DNA from 2 places in the Paenibacillus sp. FSL R7-0210 genome. Region 1 is predicted to be linked to the other one. Evidence: predicted binding sites of a transcription regulator. Region 1 holds the regulator's gene; the other holds the start of a gene.
The links. Region 1 encodes CtsR, which represses protease genes until heat stress. Its sites were predicted from a motif close to ATGGTCAATAAAGGTCAAACA; they were not measured.
Positions count from the first base shown of each region.

Region 2: the regulator CtsR is predicted to act here: its motif matches at 4,966-4,986, upstream of clpP (ATP-dependent Clp endopeptidase proteolytic subunit ClpP).

Region 1 is NZ_JBBPAR010000001.1:7,293,712-7,303,224, forward strand. It holds rRNA gene MKY64_RS31145 (23S ribosomal RNA) at 1-578, shown strand, start outside; rRNA gene rrf (5S ribosomal RNA) at 725-841, shown strand; gene MKY64_RS31155 (GNAT family N-acetyltransferase) at 1,276-2,448, shown strand; gene MKY64_RS31160 (CtsR family transcriptional regulator) at 2,811-3,272, shown strand; gene MKY64_RS31165 (UvrB/UvrC motif-containing protein) at 3,303-3,827, shown strand; gene MKY64_RS31170 (protein arginine kinase) at 3,857-4,921, shown strand; gene clpC (ATP-dependent protease ATP-binding subunit ClpC) at 4,959-7,427, shown strand; gene radA (DNA repair protein RadA) at 7,645-9,012, shown strand; gene disA (DNA integrity scanning diadenylate cyclase DisA) at 9,026-9,513, shown strand, end outside.
Region 2 is NZ_JBBPAR010000001.1:6,294,356-6,303,868, forward strand. It holds gene gpmI (2,3-bisphosphoglycerate-independent phosphoglycerate mutase) at 1-234, opposite strand, end outside; gene tpiA (triose-phosphate isomerase) at 237-992, opposite strand; gene MKY64_RS26510 (phosphoglycerate kinase) at 1,020-2,201, opposite strand; gene gap (type I glyceraldehyde-3-phosphate dehydrogenase) at 2,334-3,344, opposite strand; gene MKY64_RS26520 (sugar-binding transcriptional regulator) at 3,461-4,513, opposite strand; tRNA gene MKY64_RS26525 (tRNA-Arg) at 4,806-4,880, shown strand; gene clpP (ATP-dependent Clp endopeptidase proteolytic subunit ClpP) at 5,074-5,670, shown strand; gene MKY64_RS26535 (GDSL-type esterase/lipase family protein) at 5,758-6,396, opposite strand; gene MKY64_RS26540 (PdaC/SigV domain-containing protein) at 6,552-7,649, opposite strand; gene MKY64_RS26545 (SIMPL domain-containing protein) at 8,022-8,777, opposite strand; partial or broken gene MKY64_RS26550 (GNAT family N-acetyltransferase) at 8,872-9,413, opposite strand; gene MKY64_RS26555 (HPr family phosphocarrier protein) at 9,490-9,513, opposite strand, start outside.

The sequences.
Region 1 (9,513 bases):
ATTCGCAGAGTGCAAAGGCATAAGGGAGCTTGACTGCGAGACCTACAAGTCGAGCAGGGACGAAAGTCGGACTTAGTGATCCGGTGGTACCGCATGGAAGGGCCATCGCTCAACGGATAAAAGCTACCCTGGGGATAACAGGCTTATCTCCCCCAAGAGTCCACATCGACGGGGAGGTTTGGCACCTCGATGTCGGCTCATCGCATCCTGGGGCTGAAGTAGGTCCCAAGGGTTGGGCTGTTCGCCCATTAAAGCGGTACGCGAGCTGGGTTCAGAACGTCGTGAGACAGTTCGGTCCCTATCTGTCGTGGGCGCAGGAAATTTGAGAGGAGCTGTCCTTAGTACGAGAGGACCGGGATGGACGTACCGCTGGTGCATCAGTTGTTCCGCCAGGAGCATGGCTGAGTAGCTACGTACGGACGGGATAAGCGCTGAAAGCATCTAAGCGTGAAGCCCCCCTCAAGATGAGATTTCCCAGTATGTAAGACCCCTTGAAGACGACGAGGTAGATAGGTTGGAGGTGGAAGTGCAGCAATGCATGGAGCTGACCAATACTAATCGGTCGAGGGCTTATCCAAAAGTTACCCCAAAAAGTGAAGATGAAGCTGACGAAGCGGATTCCGAATACTTTCCGGGGGCCCCGTAACAAGGGCAAACGCAAATTTCGTTTCGGATTCAGTTTTCAGGAATCAATTTCCTGAAGCATTTACGCTGTAAATGCCCGTTTGGTGGCGATAGCGGAGGGGTTCCACACGTACCCATCCCGAACACGACCGTTAAGCCCTCCAGCGCCGATGGTACTTGGACCGAAGGGTCCTGGGAGAGTAGGACGTTGCCAAGCACATGAGCCATTGTTGAGCAATCGACAGTGGTTTTTTTGCGTGCGGGCAGGGCTGTGGAAAAGCTGTGGATAGATTTCAGTAAGTACAGAAAAGTTGCGCACATGTGGATACCTTTACAGGAACAGAATGATCCCCGGATCATGGGGGAATCACGCACAATATTGTGGATGAGTCAAGCGAAAACATAAGTAATACACCGATTTTGTGGATAAAAAGTGAATATTGTGGATAGATAAAATGTAATCGGGGATAACTCTTTTGAGCCGGAAAGAAACTCTTTCCGGTTTTTTGCTTTGCTGTGCAAAAGCTGTGGATAACTATTCTTTTTGCAACTGATGGTCTGCCTTTATTAGCATCCGGCGGCTTGGCTTGTTATACTCTCTATTAAGCAAATATCTGGAGCTAATTTATGGAATGTAACGGGGGGAACAGCATGGAAATCAGGCAGTTACGTGCCGGAGAATTTGAGGACAGCTTAAGCTTGTCCGAATATGCTTTTAAGTATAAGGTTTCTGCAGAAGACAGAGTACGCGCCAAGGAGAGCTTCAAACCGGAACAAACCTGGGCGATTTTTGAAGGGGACAGTATCGGTGCGAAGCTGACGCTTCTTCCGTTACAGGTATATATACAAGGCAAGCCCATTTCTATGGGGGGCATCGCCGGTGTAGCCACTTGGCCGGAGAACCGCCGGCAGGGTTATGTAGCCCATCTGCTGACCCATGCGCTCGAGACGATGAATGAAGCCGGTCAGACATTGTCCTTTTTGCATCCGTTCCTGATTCCCTTTTACCGTAAATTCGGCTGGGAGATCTACTGTGAATATAAGAAGTATACTCTTCCGGTAGGGAAGTTCCCGCACAAGACGGAGATTAAGGGCAGCGTGAAACGCGATATCCCGGATCTTGCAGTATTTCAGCAGCTGTACGACCAATTCGCTATGAGGTATAACGGGACTCTCCAGCGCACTGAGACCTGGTGGAAGGAAAGTGTGCTTGATGACGATACGCATTCCTGTGTGTTTTATTCAGAGCAGGGTGAACCGGAGGGCTATGTGCTGTATAAAATAGTGCAGCAGGAGCTGGTCATAGATGAGTTTATCTATGGGAACGAGCTTGCCCGCCAGGGCTTGTGGACCTTCCTGGCCAATCATGACTCCATGATTACGGCTGCACAGCTGAAGCTGGTGCCTGCTGACGATATTCTTCCCTTCCTCCTTCCCGATCCGCGGATTGCGCAGGAGAATTATCCATACTTCATGGCGCGTATCGTCAATGCTAAGGCTTTTGTGGAGAAGATGACCTTCAATGTGCCGGAGGGTGACCGGGAGCGGGTGCTTTATATTGAAGATAAGCATGCGTCATGGAACAACGGGTTATGGCGGTGGACTGTGTCGGAGCAAGGGGGAGCGGCGTTCACCCGGATTCAGGGCGAGCGGTCAGAGGCTGACCTGGAATGCAGTATCGGCACGCTTACTGTGCTGCTAATGGGATACAAACGTCCGCTTCAGGCGGCAAAGTACGGACAATTATCCGGAACTGCTGAGGCGACAGCTTGGCTTGAATCGCTGATTCCGCAGGCCGAGACGGCATTATTCGATTTTTTCTGACAGAGAACGGCTCTTCCTCTTCCCCTAGGAGGGAGGAGCTGTCCTATACATAACGCCTCCATTTCAGTGAACGAAGCAGGCAACCGGAATACAATACAGCCAAAACGTAAAAAATAAGAGTAACCCCTTGGCATTCAGCGAGAATATGTTATAATATGAAAAAGTCAAAGAAAGTCAAAGTCAACGCAGGCCGGATATCATCGTTCTCAGGAATGTAACATTTAGAGAAAAAGCGCAGGGCAGAGGCTATTGCAGCCGATTCTTATTACATTGCCCGGGTTAAGTTCTTAAGAGCATGTCTCTGACGGCAGGCGTTGGCGCAGCACAGATTTAACCAATGCTTATACACTGGAGGATGAGTGATGCGTAATATCTCCGATATTATTGAACAATATCTGAAGAATATTTTGCATGAAAGTCCCGAAGGTACGGTGGAAATTCAGCGCAATGATCTGGCGGACCAGTTCTCCTGTGTCCCGTCACAGATCAATTATGTCATCAGCACACGGTTCACATTGGAAAAGGGATATGTGGTGGAGAGTAAACGCGGCGGCGGCGGATATATCCGGATTCAGCGCTATGAGCTGCCTCAGAATGTGGCCTTATACGCACATCTGAACTCCACGATAGGGAATGATATTGATCAGAATTCTGCCGAAGGGCTGATTTATCAGCTGGAGGAGGCCCGTTTCCTCTCCAAACGTGAAGCGTGTCTGATGCGTTCTGCGGTTTCCCGGGAATGCCTGACGGTTAATCTGCCGTACCGGGATGAGATTCGTGCCAAGCTTATGAAGGCTATGCTAATCTCTTTATTGGGCAAATAATTTGTCAAATGGTAAGGAGGGACACCGCTCATGCTATGCCAGGAATGCGGCGTCAAACCGGCTACACTCCACTTCACGAAGATTGTGAACGGGGAGAAGACGGAATTTCATATCTGCGAAAGCTGTGCGCGGGAGAAGGGTGAACTGATTCCCGGAACTGCGGGAGGCTTCTCTATCCACAGCTTGCTTTCCGGTCTCCTGGATCTGGAAGGTTCGGGCAAGGGAAAGTCAGCAGCCGCACAAAGTGTGCAGGGGCTGCATTGTGAGAACTGCGGCATGACCTATTCACAGTTCAGCAAGCTGGGACGGTTCGGCTGCAGCTCCTGTTATAAGTATTTCGACAGTACGCTTGACCCGCTCTTCAGGCGGGTGCATGGCAGTACAGCGCATGTCGGCAAGCTGCCCAAGCGGGCGGGCGCACAGATTATGTGCAAGCGCCAGATTGATGAGCTGAAGCATGAATTGCAGCAGAGTATTGTGCAGGAGGAGTTCGAGACCGCAGCTGAGCTGAGGGACAGAATCCGCAAGCTTGAAAAAGAAATGCCACAAGAGTAAAGTCTTTGATATATAGGAGGGATCCGGGCATGTCAAGTCTCCGGTTTACCGAACAAGCACTGAGTGACTGGATGCGCTGCGGCGGCAGCCATTCCGAGATTGTCATCAGCAGCCGTATGCGGATCGCCCGTAATCTGGAGCATCTTCCGTTCCCGCTGCTCGCTTCAAGAGAGCAGTCGGAGGAGGTGCTGGAGCAGCTTGCCCCCGTATTTCAGGGTGAAGCTTCGGCCGACTTCGGCAGCTTCGAGCTGCTGAGACTGGATGAGCTGGGTGAGCTGGACAAAAAGGTACTGGTGGAAAAGCACCTCATCAGTCCTAACCTGGCGGATGATTCCAAAGGCGGGGCAGTCATTCTTAATGAGGACGAGTCGGTCAGCATTATGATCAATGAGGAGGATCATCTCCGCATTCAATGCCTGTTCCCGGGGCTGCAGGTCAGAGAAGCCTGGGTAAGGGCAACCGCCATCGATGATATTTTCGAGGCTGCTGTCAATTACGCCTTCGATGACCGCAGAGGCTACTTAACAAGCTGTCCCACCAATGTGGGAACAGGGCTGAGAGCCTCGGTTATGGTGCATCTGCCGGCCTTGGTGATGACGCATCAGATCAACCGCATTTTGTCCGCAGTTAATCAGGTGGGGCTTACCGTTAGAGGAATTTATGGTGAAGGCAGCGAAGCAGTAGGGAATATCTTTCAGATCTCCAACCAGATTACGCTCGGACAGACCGAAAATGAGATTATTGAGAATCTTCACAGCGTAGTCACCCAGATTATAGAGCATGAACGCAACGCCCGCGAACGCCTGCTGGTCGATTCCGCTCTGCGGATTACGGACCGTATCAAGCGCTCCTACGGAATTCTGGCCTATGCTGCTGTGATGGAACTGAAAGAATCGGCACAGCGGCTCTCCGATCTGCGGCTTGGTGTAGATCTGGGGATTCTGGAAGGGCCTTCGATTTCAGTGCTCAATGAGCTGAATGTCAAGACTCAGCCGGGCTTTCTGCAAAAGCTGTTCGGTGACGAGCTGTCGCCTACTGAACGCGATATGTACCGGGCGAAGCTGCTCCGGGAGACACTGGGATCACAACATTAAATTATAGATATTTATTATCCGTGGAGGTGCAGGAGATATGATGTTTGGAAGATTTACGGAACGCGCACAAAAGGTGCTGGCGCTGGCGCAGGAAGAAGCCGTACGTTTGGGACACAACAACATTGGGACAGAGCATATTTTACTCGGACTGATTCGTGAAGGAGACGGCATTGCCGCTAAGGCATTGATCGGACTTGGTCTGGGTCTGGAGAAGATACAGGATGAAGTGGAAACACTGATTGGCAGAGGTCAGGAACAACCGACCAACATCGCTTATACTCCTCGTGCCAAGAAGGTGATCGAGCTGTCCATGGACGAGGCCCGCAAGCTGGGTCACACGTATGTGGGAACAGAGCATATCCTGCTCGGTCTGATCCGCGAGGGAGAAGGCGTAGCAGCCCGTGTGTTGAACAATCTCGGCATTAGCCTGAACAAGGCCCGCCAGCAGGTATTACAGCTCCTGGGCAGCAGTGAAGCCACCTCCAGCCACAGCGGAGCTCCGGCTAACGTCAGTACGCCAACACTGGACGGCCTGGCCCGCGATCTGACGGCCTATGCCAAGGATGGTAACCTCGACCCTGTGATCGGCCGCAGCAAGGAAATTGAGCGTGTCATTCAGGTGCTGAGCCGCCGGACCAAGAATAATCCGGTGCTGATCGGTGAACCTGGGGTTGGTAAAACGGCGATTGCCGAAGGTCTGGCCCAAAAGATCATCAACAATGAAATTCCGGAGACGCTGCGCGACAAACGTGTCATGACCCTCGATATGGGTTCTGTAGTGGCTGGTACGAAATACCGCGGTGAATTCGAAGACCGCCTCAAAAAAATCATGGATGAGATTCGCCAGGCGGGCAACATCGTGCTGTTCATTGATGAGCTTCATACGCTGATCGGAGCGGGTGGTGCAGAAGGCGCGATTGATGCCTCCAACATCCTGAAGCCTGCCCTCGCCCGTGGTGAGCTGCAATGCATCGGTGCCACAACGCTTGATGAATACCGCAAATATATTGAGAAGGACGCCGCGCTGGAGCGCCGCTTCCAACCGATCACAGTGGATCAGCCTTCCCCTGAGGAAGCTGTACAGATTCTGTTCGGTCTTCGTGACCGGTACGAAGCCCATCACCGGGTGAAGATTACAGATGAAGCCATTGTGGAAGCAGTCAAGCTGTCTGACCGCTACATTCCTGACCGGTTCCTGCCAGACAAGGCCATTGACCTGATTGATGAAGCAGGCTCTAAGGTAAGACTGAATTCTTACACCATCCCGCCGAATCTGAAGGAACTGGAAATGCGTCTGGATGATATCCGCAAGGAGAAGGATTCCGCAGTACAAAGCCAGGAGTTCGAGAAGGCTGCTGCACTTCGCGATACCGAGCAGAAGATTCGTGAAGAGCTGGACACTACGAAGAACCAGTGGAAAGAAAAGCAGGGCCGCACCGATTCCCAGGTTACACCTGAGGATATCGCACAGGTGGTGGCCAGCTGGACCGGCATTCCGGTCAGCAAGCTGAAGGAAGAAGAGACAGACCGCCTGCTGAATATGGAAGCCCTGCTGCATGAACGCGTAATTGGCCAAGACGAAGCCGTTAAGGCGGTCAGCCGGGCACTCCGCCGGGCGCGTGCGGGTCTGAAGGACCCGAAACGTCCGATGGGCTCCTTCATCTTCCTCGGACCAACCGGGGTTGGTAAGACCGAGCTGGCGCGGGCGCTTGCCGAAGCGATGTTCGGTGACGAGAATGCGGTAATCCGCATCGATATGTCGGAGTACATGGAGAAGCATTCCACCTCCCGGCTGGTCGGAGCGCCTCCAGGGTATGTAGGGTATGAAGAAGGCGGACAATTAACAGAGAAGGTGCGCCGCAAGCCTTACTCGGTTGTACTGCTGGATGAGATTGAGAAGGCCCACCCTGAAGTGTTCAACATTCTGCTGCAGGTACTGGAAGATGGCCGTCTGACCGATTCCAAGGGCCGCGTGGTCGATTTCCGCAATACCCTGATCATCCTGACCTCGAACGTAGGGGCACAGGCGATCAAGAAGAATTCGACGCTTGGATTCACCGCAGTACAGGATGCGGGCGCGGATTACAGCAACATGAAGGGCAAGGTTATGGAAGAGCTGAAGAAGAGCTTCCGGCCTGAGTTCCTGAACCGGATCGACGAGATCATTGTCTTCCACTCGCTGGATGAGAAGCATATCGCAGAGATCGTGACTCTGATGTCCGAGGAGCTGCGCAAGCGTCTGCGTGAGTACGATGTAGATTTCCTGCTCACTGACGGCGCCAAAGCATTCCTTGCCAAAGAGGGCTATGATCCGGCCTTCGGTGCCCGTCCGCTCCGCCGGGCGATTCAAAAGCATATCGAAGACCGCCTCTCCGAAGAGCTGCTCAAGGGCAACATCAAGAAGGGGGATTCCCTGAACATTGATGAGGTGAACGGCGAACTGGTCGTAACCACCGTTGAAGCACCGGCCGAGGTCTCCCTGGAGAAAACAGTCGAAACTGAATAATTGTTCCGGAAAATGAAACAAAGCTCCCGCTCCTCCGTATAGAGGGGCGGGAGCTTTACTTGTTTTCGTCCCTCAGACATACTCAAACACGCCTAAAAGAAGACGCAAATAAAAACTAGATCTTAAGTGTCCTTCCGTTCAGTGTGCAGAAATGGTAAACTTTGAATAAGAGTAAAATATCCGCAATTTTAGCAAGTTCGGACGGTAAGGAGTGCACATGGCTAAACCTAAAACAAAATTTTTCTGTACCGAGTGCGGCTACGAATCACCGAAGTGGTTCGGAAAGTGCCCGGGCTGCCAGGAATGGAACTCGATGGTAGAGGAAACGGAAAGCGTAGTCAAAACACAAGGCATGAATGCACCTATTTTTCAGAGTAAAGAAAAGGCGCAATCGATCATAAATATAGAAAGTGACAAGGAGCCCCGTATTCTGACGGGCATCGGTGAGCTTAACCGCGTGCTTGGCGGCGGGATCGTTCCCGGCTCGCTGGTGCTGGTCGGAGGCGACCCCGGAATCGGGAAATCGACACTGCTGCTGCAGACCTCGCATGCCCTGACTACACAAGGGCTGCGCGTGCTGTATATTTCGGGGGAAGAATCTGTGCGGCAGACCAAGCTGCGGGCCGACCGCCTCGGAGCGCTGTCTGCGGAACTGTACGTTCTATGTGAGACGAACATGGAGAGCATTGAGGAAGCGATTGAGCAGATTCAGCCTCAATTTCTGGTCATTGACTCGATCCAGACTGTATTTATGCCGGAGGTAACCAGTGCGCCGGGCAGTGTAGCACAGGTGCGGGAATGTACGACAAGATTCATGCGGATCGCCAAGATCCGGGGGATCGCCACAGTGCTTGTTGGTCATGTAACGAAGGAAGGCGCTATTGCCGGCCCGCGTATGCTGGAGCATATGGTGGATTGTGTCCTTTATTTTGAAGGGGAGCGCCATCATACGTACCGTCTGCTGCGGGCAGTGAAGAACCGCTTCGGCTCCACCAATGAGATCGGGATCTTTGAAATGGGGGAAATCGGGCTGACCGAGGTGGAGAACCCGTCGGAGCTGTTCCTGTCTGAGCGCCCGCTCGGAGTGGCCGGGTCAGCGGTGGTAGCCAGCATGGAGGGCACAAGACCCGTTCTTGTTGAATTGCAGGCGCTGGTGGCTTCGACACATTTCCCTTCGCCCCGCAGAATGTGCACAGGTATGGATCATCAACGGATGGCGCTGATCATTGCTGTGCTGGAGAAGCGGATGGGCATGTTCCTGCAGAATCAGGACGCTTACCTCAACGTTGCGGGAGGGGTGAAGCTGGATGAGCCGGCAGTGGATTTGGCTGTCGCTATCAGCATTGCCTCCAGCTTCCGTGATTTTCCGACCAAGCCGTATGATGTGTTTTTCGGGGAGGTAGGGCTTACCGGTGAGGTGAGAGGGGTATCACGCGCAGAGATGCGGGTGAAAGAGGCGGCCAAGCTTGGCTTCCGGCGGGTTATTATGCCCGAGAAGAGTCTGAAGGGCTGGAAGCATCCGCAGGATATCCAGATTATAGGCGTCAGCACAGTAGCACAGGCACTAGCGGTCGCGTTAGATTAGGGGGCACAGGGACATGAAAGAATATAATCCATCAGATAATATGAATGATCTGCTTAGAATGGCTGCACCCGGAACACCCTTCCGGGAAGGGCTGGAGAATGTGCTTCGCGCGAAGACCGGGGCACTGATTGTTGTCGGATATAGTCCGGAGGTCATGGAGGTTGTCGATGGCGGCTTCTCCATTAACTGCGATTTTTCACCAAACTATTTATACGAGCTGGCCAAAATGGACGGAGCGATTATTCTGAGCGAGGATCTGAAGCGGATTCTGTACGCCAATACGCAGCTGATCCCCGATTCCTCCATCTCTTCGATCGAGACAGGAATCCGGCACCGGACGGCAGAACGGGTAGCGAAGCAGACCGGCAAGCTGGTCGTTTCCATTTCCCAGCGCCGTAATATTATTACGCTGTATCAGGGCTCCATCCGTTACGCACTCAAGGAAATTGGTTCGATTCTGGCCAAAGCCAACCAGGCGATTCAGACCCTGGAGAAGTACAG
Region 2 (9,513 bases), 1.0 Mb from region 1:
TTGATATACAATCCGGCCGGCACCAATGTTAAGGTGCCCTACTTCAGAGTTACCCATTTGGCCTTCCGGCAGACCTACAGCTTCACCGCAAGCGGTAAGCGTAGTATTCGGATATTGCTTCAGGTAACGGTCGTAATTCGGCTTGTTGGCTTGGGCAACAGCATTGCCTTCATCCGTGTTCCGCAGTCCGAAGCCGTCCATGATAATCAGTGCTACAGGTCTTGGAGCTGACATTCTTACTTCGCCCCCTCAACGAGTGAAACGAAGGAAGCAGGCTGCAGGCTGGCACCGCCGACGAGAGCGCCGTCGATGTCGCTTTGACTCATGTACTCCGTTACATTCTCAGGCTTCACACTGCCGCCGTATTGGATACGGACTGCATTAGCCGTTGCTTCATCGTACAGGCCTTTAACAAGGGTACGGATATAAGCAATAACTTCGTTAGCATCCTGGGAAGTGGAGGATTTACCTGTACCAATCGCCCAGATCGGCTCATAAGCGATAACTACGCTTGCTGCCTGCTCTGCGCTAAGACCGGCAAATGCCGCTTCAGTCTGCACCTTGCATACGTCCTTAGTCTGGTCAGCTTCGCGCTCTTCCAGCTTTTCGCCTACGCAGACAATTGGAGTAATGCCGTGACGGAAGGCCGCATGCATCTTCTTGTTGACGATTTCGTCCGTTTCACCGAAATAAGCACGGCGTTCGGAGTGGCCGATAATAACGTACTCTACACCAAGATCCTTCAGCATTACGCCGCTGATCTCACCTGTATAAGCGCCGTTATCTTCGAAGTGCAGGTTCTGTGCACCAATTTTGATGGTAGTGCCTTGTACCGCTGCAACCAGTGCAGGCAGGTTCGTGAATGGCGCGCAGATTACAGTCTCTACGCCTGCCACTTCCGCCTGGCCTTTGATTTCAGCGATGAAGCCTTCGGCTTCCGGAACGGTTTTGAACATTTTCCAGTTGCCTGCAATAATAGGTGTTCTACTCATAGTGATGTATTGCCTCCCTCTTCGGTATTACTTGTCGTTCAGTGCTTCTACACCTGGAAGAGCCTTACCTTCCATGAACTCGAGCGATGCGCCGCCGCCAGTGGAGATGTGATCCATCTGGTCTGCGAGGTGGAATTTCTCAGCAGCCGCAGCGGAATCGCCGCCGCCAATAACAGTGTAGCCTTCGGTAGTAGCACAAGCCTGAGCCACAGCCTTGGTGCCTTCAGCGAAGATGTCGATTTCAAATACGCCCATCGGTCCATTCCATACAACCAGCTTGGAGTTTTTGATAATATCGGCATAGATTTCACGGGTCTTAGGACCGATGTCCAGACCTTCCCAATCTGCAGGGATCTCGGTTGCATCTACAATCTTGGTGTTGGCATCTGCACCGAACTTGTCAGCCACTACAACGTCAACCGGAAGCACGAAGTTCTTGCCCAGCTTCTTGGCCTTCTCGATGAATCCAAGCGCTGCATCAATCTTGTCGTTGTCTACCAGGGATTTACCGATTTCGTAACCTTGAGCCTTGGTGAACGTGTAGGAGAGGCCGCCGCCAATCAGTACATTGTCAGCCAGATTCAGCAGGTTGTCGATAACGTCAATCTTGTCTTTCACCTTGGAACCGCCGATGATGGCAGTGAAAGGACGTTCCGGGTTAGAAAGCGCCTTGCCGAGAACGGACAATTCCTTCTCCATCAGAAGACCGGATACTGCCGGCAGGAAGTGAGCGATTCCTTCTGTCGAAGCATGGGCACGGTGAGCTGCGCCGAATGCGTCATTGACGAACAGGTCAGCCAGTTCAGCGAACTGCTTAGCCAGTTCAGGATCATTCTTCTCTTCGCCTTTGTAGAAACGGACATTCTCAAGCACAAGCACATCGCCATCGTTCAGTTCAGCGATTTTTGCTTTTACAGCTTCGCCAATGGCCTCATCAGCCTTGGCTACCGGTTTGCCGAGCAATTCAGACAAACGGACTGCAGCGGAAGTCAACCGCATGGAATCGACGAATTCGCCTTTAGGACGGCCCATATGGCTGGCCAGAATGACCTTTGCACCGTTCTCAATCAGGTATTTAATTGTTGGAAGGGTTTCGCGGATACGGGTATCATCAGTGATCTTGCCGTCTTCCACTGGCACATTGAAATCTACACGCACGAATACGCGTTTGCCTTTTACTTCTACATCACGGACACTTTTTTTGTTCATGATTAACATTTCCTCCACACCCAAAATTGGTTCCTTCACAAAGCCATTTCACGCGAATCCAGTTCATTTAGAAAGAGCGGAAACAGACTTTCCTTGTTTCCGCTCTATTGTACTTCTTATATGAAATCGGTCTTATTTAGCAAGCTTAGCGAATTTCTCCAAAGTACGAACCAGCTGTGCAGTGTAGGACATTTCATTGTCATACCAAGCAACAGTTTTAACCAGCTGTTTGTCGCCAACAGTCAGTACTTTTGTCTGAGTTGCATCGAACAGGGAACCGAAAGTCATACCCTTGATGTCGGAAGATACGATTTCGTCTTCAGTGTAGCCGTAAGTTTCTGGGTCAGAAGCTTCCTTCATGGCTGCATTGATTTCTTCAACAGTTACGCTCTTATCCAGAACAGTAACCAGCTCAGTCAGGGAACCTGTAGCTACAGGCACACGTTGTGCTGCACCGTCAAGTTTGCCCTTCAGTTCTGGAATAACCAGGCCGATGGCTTTAGCAGCACCGGTAGTGTTAGGGATGATGTTCTCAGCAGCAGCGCGGGCGCGTCTGAAGTCGCCTTTTGCGTGTGGAGCATCAAGAGTGTTCTGGTCACCTGTGTAAGCGTGGATCGTAGTCATCAGGCCTTCGATGATACCGAACTTGTCGTTCAGGACTTTGGCCATTGGAGCCAGGCAGTTCGTTGTGCAAGATGCGCCGGAGATTACTGTTTCGGAACCGTCAAGGATGTCATCGTTAACGTTGTACACAACAGTTTTCATGTCGCCTGTAGCTGGAGCGGAAATAACTACTTTCTTAGCTCCGCCTTTAAGGTGCTTCTCAGCGGCTTCTTTAGTTGTGAAGAAACCAGTACATTCCAGAACGATATCAACGCCAAGCTCTCCCCAAGGAAGTTCTTCAGGGTTGCGGTTCGCCAGAACCTTAACATCTTTACCGTTTACTTTGAAGAATCCGTCATGAACTTCAACGTCTCCCTGGAATTTACCTTGAGTTGTATCATATTTAAGCAAATGAGCAAGCATCTTAGCGTCAGTCAAGTCATTGATTGCTACCACTTCGATACCTTCTACATTTTGAATACGGCGGAATGCAAGGCGTCCAATACGTCCAAAACCGTTAATACCAACTTTTACACTCATTGAATAGTTCCTCCTAGAGTTCGTTTTATTTATTCAAGACAAGCCGTGAGGCTCGTCAAGACAACAATGTTAAGTATAATGCATAAACCCTTTGCGCGCGCCCCATTTAATGGAATCTATAGGGCCTTTTGTAGCTGTGTGTCGATTTCCTTGCCGATTTCAACAGCCGCCGCCTCGTCGATGACGAGAATATCCTCTTGCCCGAACCGCAGCATCGCATGAATGGCCTTCGCCTTGCGTTTGCCGCCGGCAATACCGATAACGACTTCTGTACGGATAATGTCTTCCAGGCGCAGCCCCATGGTCCGCATCGTATGAACCACTTCGCCATTCTCATTGAAATAGTATCCGAAGGACTCGGCTACGGCTCCCTCGCTCTGAATCTCTGAGATCGTCCCGGAGTCCAGCTTGCGGCGGTGGGTCATTTCAATGGCGTCGCCTATTCCATGTACAATAATACGCGATCTGCGGATAATTTGTACAATCTCTCCAATATTGGAGTCCTGCGCAAGCGACTCATATGCGTCTCCGCTAAGCAGATCGGGCACATGCAGCAGACGGTAATTGGCGCCAATCCGTTTGGCCATGGTTGAAGCAATGGTGTTGGCCTGTATCTCCATGCTCTCTCCCAGTCCTCCGCGCGCCGGAACAACCCAGGCGTTCTTATAGGAAAGGGATAGCGGCGGGGTCAGCTGATCGGCCATCTCGGCCAGTGTTGATCCGCCTGTGACGGCAATCGTATCGTCACTCCGCAGTACGCTGAGCAGTGCCTTGGAGCCTGCGCGCCCCAGCTCACGCTTGGTGAACGGCGATGTCTCACAATCGCCAGGTACCACAATTACTTTGGTGAGACCGTACGTTGTACGAATTTTCTCTTCCAGATCATCCAGGCCGAATAGGCTCTTGGCGACCGGCTCCAGCAGGTCAAGCAGTCTGCGACCGGCATCGCTAATGCGCATACCGACGCTCTCGATCTCAATGAGCCCCTGCGATTTCAGAAGATCCGTCTCGGCGCGCAGCACCCGCTCGGTCATATCAAGCGATGCGGCTAACGTCCTGCGCCCAATAATATCGGACAGCATGATCTGATGTAGAATCGTATACCGTCTCTTAAGGGTTTCCATGAGATCAGGCAGAAGCTGCTTTTGGATTTCCAATAGATTACGCATGCTTTCACTCCTGCAACTTCGTCTTTCTCTTATCCCTTGTTCGTGGTCTCAAAATGTCCCGGGTTAACTTTTTAAGTCCCACCCATATTCTACCCAAAACTGACGCCAAGTGCAAGTGTTCCGAGACTATAATTCTCAGCCCGCTTTCATCTTATACATGGGCTTGTCCGGAAGGCCGCTGGCAGGAGGTGCATCTCCGGCTCTATTAATGGAGGCAGAGAAAACTATTTTTGCGCAGGATGCCTAATACGCATTGCTTTTATCCGAGAAGTATATTATAATAATTTCTGTTGCGCCCGTGGTCCAATGGATATGACGTAGGCCTCCGAAGCCTGAGATCCAAGTTCGATTCTTGGCGGGCGCGCCATTTTTTTCAAGCTTGTACATAATTTAGTTCCGATTATATTATATTTAACCAATGAGCCGCTTGAGGGCTCTTTTTTTTGAAAGTAAGTTTGACTTTCTTTGACTTTTTGTTTGAATTTGTTTATCATGTGGTTAATACGGTAACAGTAAAAAATGAACACATTCGAAGCACCAATTTCAAGGAGGTTTTCCACGTGAGTTATATTCCTATGGTAGTAGAACAGAGCAACCGCGGTGAGCGCGCTTATGACATCTATTCCCGCCTGCTGAAGGACCGCATCATTTTCCTTGGAACGGAGGTTAATGACGTGGTTGCCAATTCCATCATCGCACAAATGCTCTTCCTGGCTGCCGAGGACCCGGATAAGGATATTCACCTGTATGTGAACAGCCCAGGCGGTTCCATCACAGCGGGTATGGCCATCTTCGATACAATGCAATACATTAAGCCGGATGTGTCCACCATCTGTGTAGGTATGGCCGCTTCCATGGGAGCGTTCCTGCTGAACGCCGGCGCCAAGGGCAAGCGCTTCGCCCTGCCGAACAGCGAGATCATGATTCACCAGCCGCTAGGCGGTGCGCAGGGGCAGGCTTCGGATATTGAGATCCGCGCCCGCCGCATCATCAAGCTGCGTGAGAAGCTGAACCGCATCTTGTCCGAGCGTACAGGCCAGCCGCTGGAGAAGATCGAGAAGGATACTGACCGCGACTACTTCATGAGCGCTGCAGACGCTGCTGAATACGGTATCGTGGACAAGGTAATTGAGAAGACTCTGCCAACAGGCGTATAAGTACCTGCTCCAATGAATACACAAAGAGGCTGTAACAGACCGGTCCGGTCCCGTTACAGCCTCTTTCTTATGCCCAGCCATTGCTGCCTACCTTAAGCTCCCGTACCCAAGGGCATCCAGCTTGCCTGCAATTACGCGGTAGCCTCTGCCGTTCGGGTGAATATGGTCCAGGAACAGCAGCCCCCGCTCGTTACCGGCAAATTCATGGTATACCGAAGCAAACCCTACGTTATTGCTGCTGTAGCCTGCTGCATAGCGGTTGAACTCCCGCACCCACTCTGTTGCTTCATTCACCTGTGGGTAGGGATTATACAGGCCTACCATCCGGATGATGTAGGGGCTGCGGGAACCTGCTTTGAGCTGTGTCAGGCTACCCATGATGTCGCTGTAGTTACGCTTGCAGTCCCTAAGCGCCTGCTGCAGTAAGCCCTGGAATTCACCGGGCCGGGGCCCGGCTGCCCGGGCTGCCTTAATCAAGTCGTTGCCGCCAATGGACAGCGTAATGATCTGCGCATCCTTCACCGCCGCCCGGTAGACATTCGAGCTCCTCAGCCGTTGCTTCAGCCCCCCGGTGGTCAGACCGTTGACGCCAAGATTCGCCGGCACCACTGGTGTACCCAGCCTCCCTTCCGCCATCCGCCGGTAGACGGGGACGAAGCCGTTCCCGGGCAGCGCCCCGAAGCCGGTTGTAAGTGAATCCCCGATCGCTGTATAAGCATAGACCATAACCTTCCCCTCCCCGTTATAAGCTGCTTGCCTTCTATAGCTTATGACTATCCGGGTGAAGTGGTAACGGCAGGGCAGGCTGATTAGGCCGCGCACATGAAGAATGCCCCTGCGTCTCCCGGAGAAGATGCAAGGGCATCTGGATAATTATTTTATTATTTCAGCGCCGCGAACGGACTGCTTCCATCCGGCAGGAGTTCCTTGAAGCTGAAGTTGAATTCCGGGAAGCCCTCGGCATATGCCGTGTATTCGTATAACTGGAAGAAGAGCACCGCTTTGCCATCTTTCAGATAGAAGTACTTCTCGGTATTCAGTCCATTGAACCCGCCCAGATATCCTCCGTTAGCTTTGATCTCGGTGGCCAGCTTGGCATTGAGCTGTTTCTTGTAATTAGGGTTGGCACCGAACAGATCGCCCAGCAACAGACGTTTCCCGTCTTTGAGCGAGAAGGTGAACGCATTGCGGTAAGTCATCCCATGGGCACCGCCGGTATACCCGTATTGATTGGTGATTAGGCTGAGCACGCCATCCTGGTTATACGTGACCACATAACCGCCTTCGAATTCATACGGCCGGTCATCCTTCGACCGCTTGGAGATTTGATCTTCAGCATCCTTCGCATAGTTCAGAACGGTCTGCTTAATCGTATCATTGATTGCCTTCTCTGCTTCTGCACTTGCCAGGCCGCTGACCTGCGGATAATCCAGCCGGATAGGCGCATCCTTATGATCCTTCACATAGCTCACTGTTTTGATGGTTACCGCATTCTGCACTTTCTTCATAACATTCAGCCGTCCTGCTGCTGCGCCCCCGTCTACTTTGTAGCCCAAGTAATCGCTAAGCAGCTCAGACGAAACATACAGCCGGTTATTCAGTTGCTTGCCTTCACCGACATAATAATTGTTCACCATAACAGAAATGCCATAATCATTGATCGTCAGCCTTGTCTGAGCAGTTCCTGTCCCGATGGTGTACGTCTTCCCCGCTTTATCATAAGAGAGCGGCATCCCCAGCGCATCGCGCAGGAAGGTTACCGGCACCCATACCTTTCCTTCCTGGAGCAGGCCCGTCTGGGCTGTACTTTTCCCGTTAACCTTCAGCACTACAGATGAGGATTTGGCTTTGACCTGAGCGGCTGCCGGAGCGGCCTCAGTGATGCCTGCATGGATTATTCCTGTTCCTCCCAACAGGATTCCTGCGGCGAGCATTCCTGCACCCCATTTGCTGATGTATTTCTTAGAGTTCGAATTCATTGTTATTTCCCCTTCCACCTGGTGGTATGATTAGTCATGATGTGTGTTCCTCTGTATCACTGTTCCTATTATAGTAAAAGAGCGAGCGGGGGTTGTTACAATCCGCTTTACAGTTTCTTAAGGTTTGCCGTGATTATCTAAAGATCCTGTTACCTCAATTTAAACAAATTGAGAGCTTTCGATAGCGGCTATGTGCATATATATACATTTATATGACAAGTGGAAACGGCTTTGCCGTCCTTTTAAAGGACGGTACCGTTTCAGCGAGAAATAGAAGGATAATTTATCATGTAAAACATATAAATTCTTATATTTTTATAAAAAGCGCCTGCCCTGCTTATAACAGCAGAGCAAGCGCCTCTTGCGAAACGTTTATTTCAGTTCATACGTTACACTCAATTGGGTAGTGACCTTAACCTGCCCGGGCTCAACGGAGCTGCCAGCATTGTTATCCATGGACATCTTTTGCATGGAGGCTGCTTCAGCGTAGACCACCGGATGATTCCCGTCATCGCTCTGAATGACAGTGACTACCTGACCCAGTCCGCGCTTGGCTGCTTTGGCAATAGCCGCTGCTTTGACATCTGCATTCTGCATAGCCTTCTCGATTACCTGTGCTTCAAAGGCCGATGGATCTTCAATGGCAAACCGCACATTGCCGATGTTGTTCGCTCCAGCCGCAGAGGCAGCGTCCAGCAATTGTCCAACCTTTGTCAGATCCCGGTAAGAGACCTCTAGCGTGTGCTGGGCGTTATAGCCTTTTACCTTCTGGCCGTCCTTCTCGCTGTAAGTGTAGTTAGGCTGTACGTTGAACTGGGTGCTCTGAATGTCTTTGTCTGCAATGCCCCAAGTGGTCTTGAACAAAGCGGTCAGCTTGGAGACCTTCGCGGCTGTGCCTTTCTGTGCTTCCTGCGCAGTTTCGGCAGTTGTCGTTACGCCGATGGAGAGATACGCGATATCCGGTTTGATCGACAGCTCGCCTTTGCCTACCACGTTCACCACATTCTTCTGTACTTCGTCGGCGTAAGCCTTTTCAGGACCCTTTAGCACTCCGCTCAACCCCATTCCTCCAATCATCAAGCTAGCTGCCAGCAGAACTGATCCAATCGATTTACCCCATTTTCTCATGCTTGCCATCCCCTTTCGATTCGTTTAAGTGTTATTACCCTCTAGACGGGACAGCATGGTAAAAGTTGCATGAGCGATGTACGATATTTATTTTTTATTTGTTCCCCGTCCCGATCCAGAACCGGCGGATGACATTTCCGTCCTCCTCTATATATTCGCTATCCTCGATACCGCCATTCCTGCGGATTGTCCGTTCCGATGCGGTGTTGACGGAGTCACAGACTACGAGTGCCTGCTCGATACCCAGTTCAGCGGCCTTCAGGAGAGCCTGCTTCATAGCTCACTGGCATAGCCTTGTCTGCGTGCAGAAGGGACGATGCCGTAACCGATATGCCCGCCAGAATGGAGCAACCTTTCGGTCAGCCGGTGCCTGATGTTCACAGCCCCCACTACCCGTTTGTCCGTGGTCACCAGCCAGAAGGTTGAACTGCTCACCCAGCCGTCCGGTATATCTGTACCACGAGCATACCCGTGAAGAGTCTGAATCATACCGCCAAAGTCAGCCGGGTCCATCTCTGTTACCCAGGGCACAAACGGCTCCCCGCTGGCCTTCCACTCCTCATAAAAGGCTAAATACGGCTCTCTGAGCGCCTCAGCAGGCTCAACTAATGATACTTCACCGTCTTGAATCTGCATCCGCATACCTCTCCTTATCCTCTAAAGCTGATATGAAAAAAAGCCCCTAAGGGCTTTTGGTTAGACCATGTAGCATTTATTGATTCTCGAGCTCTTCCTT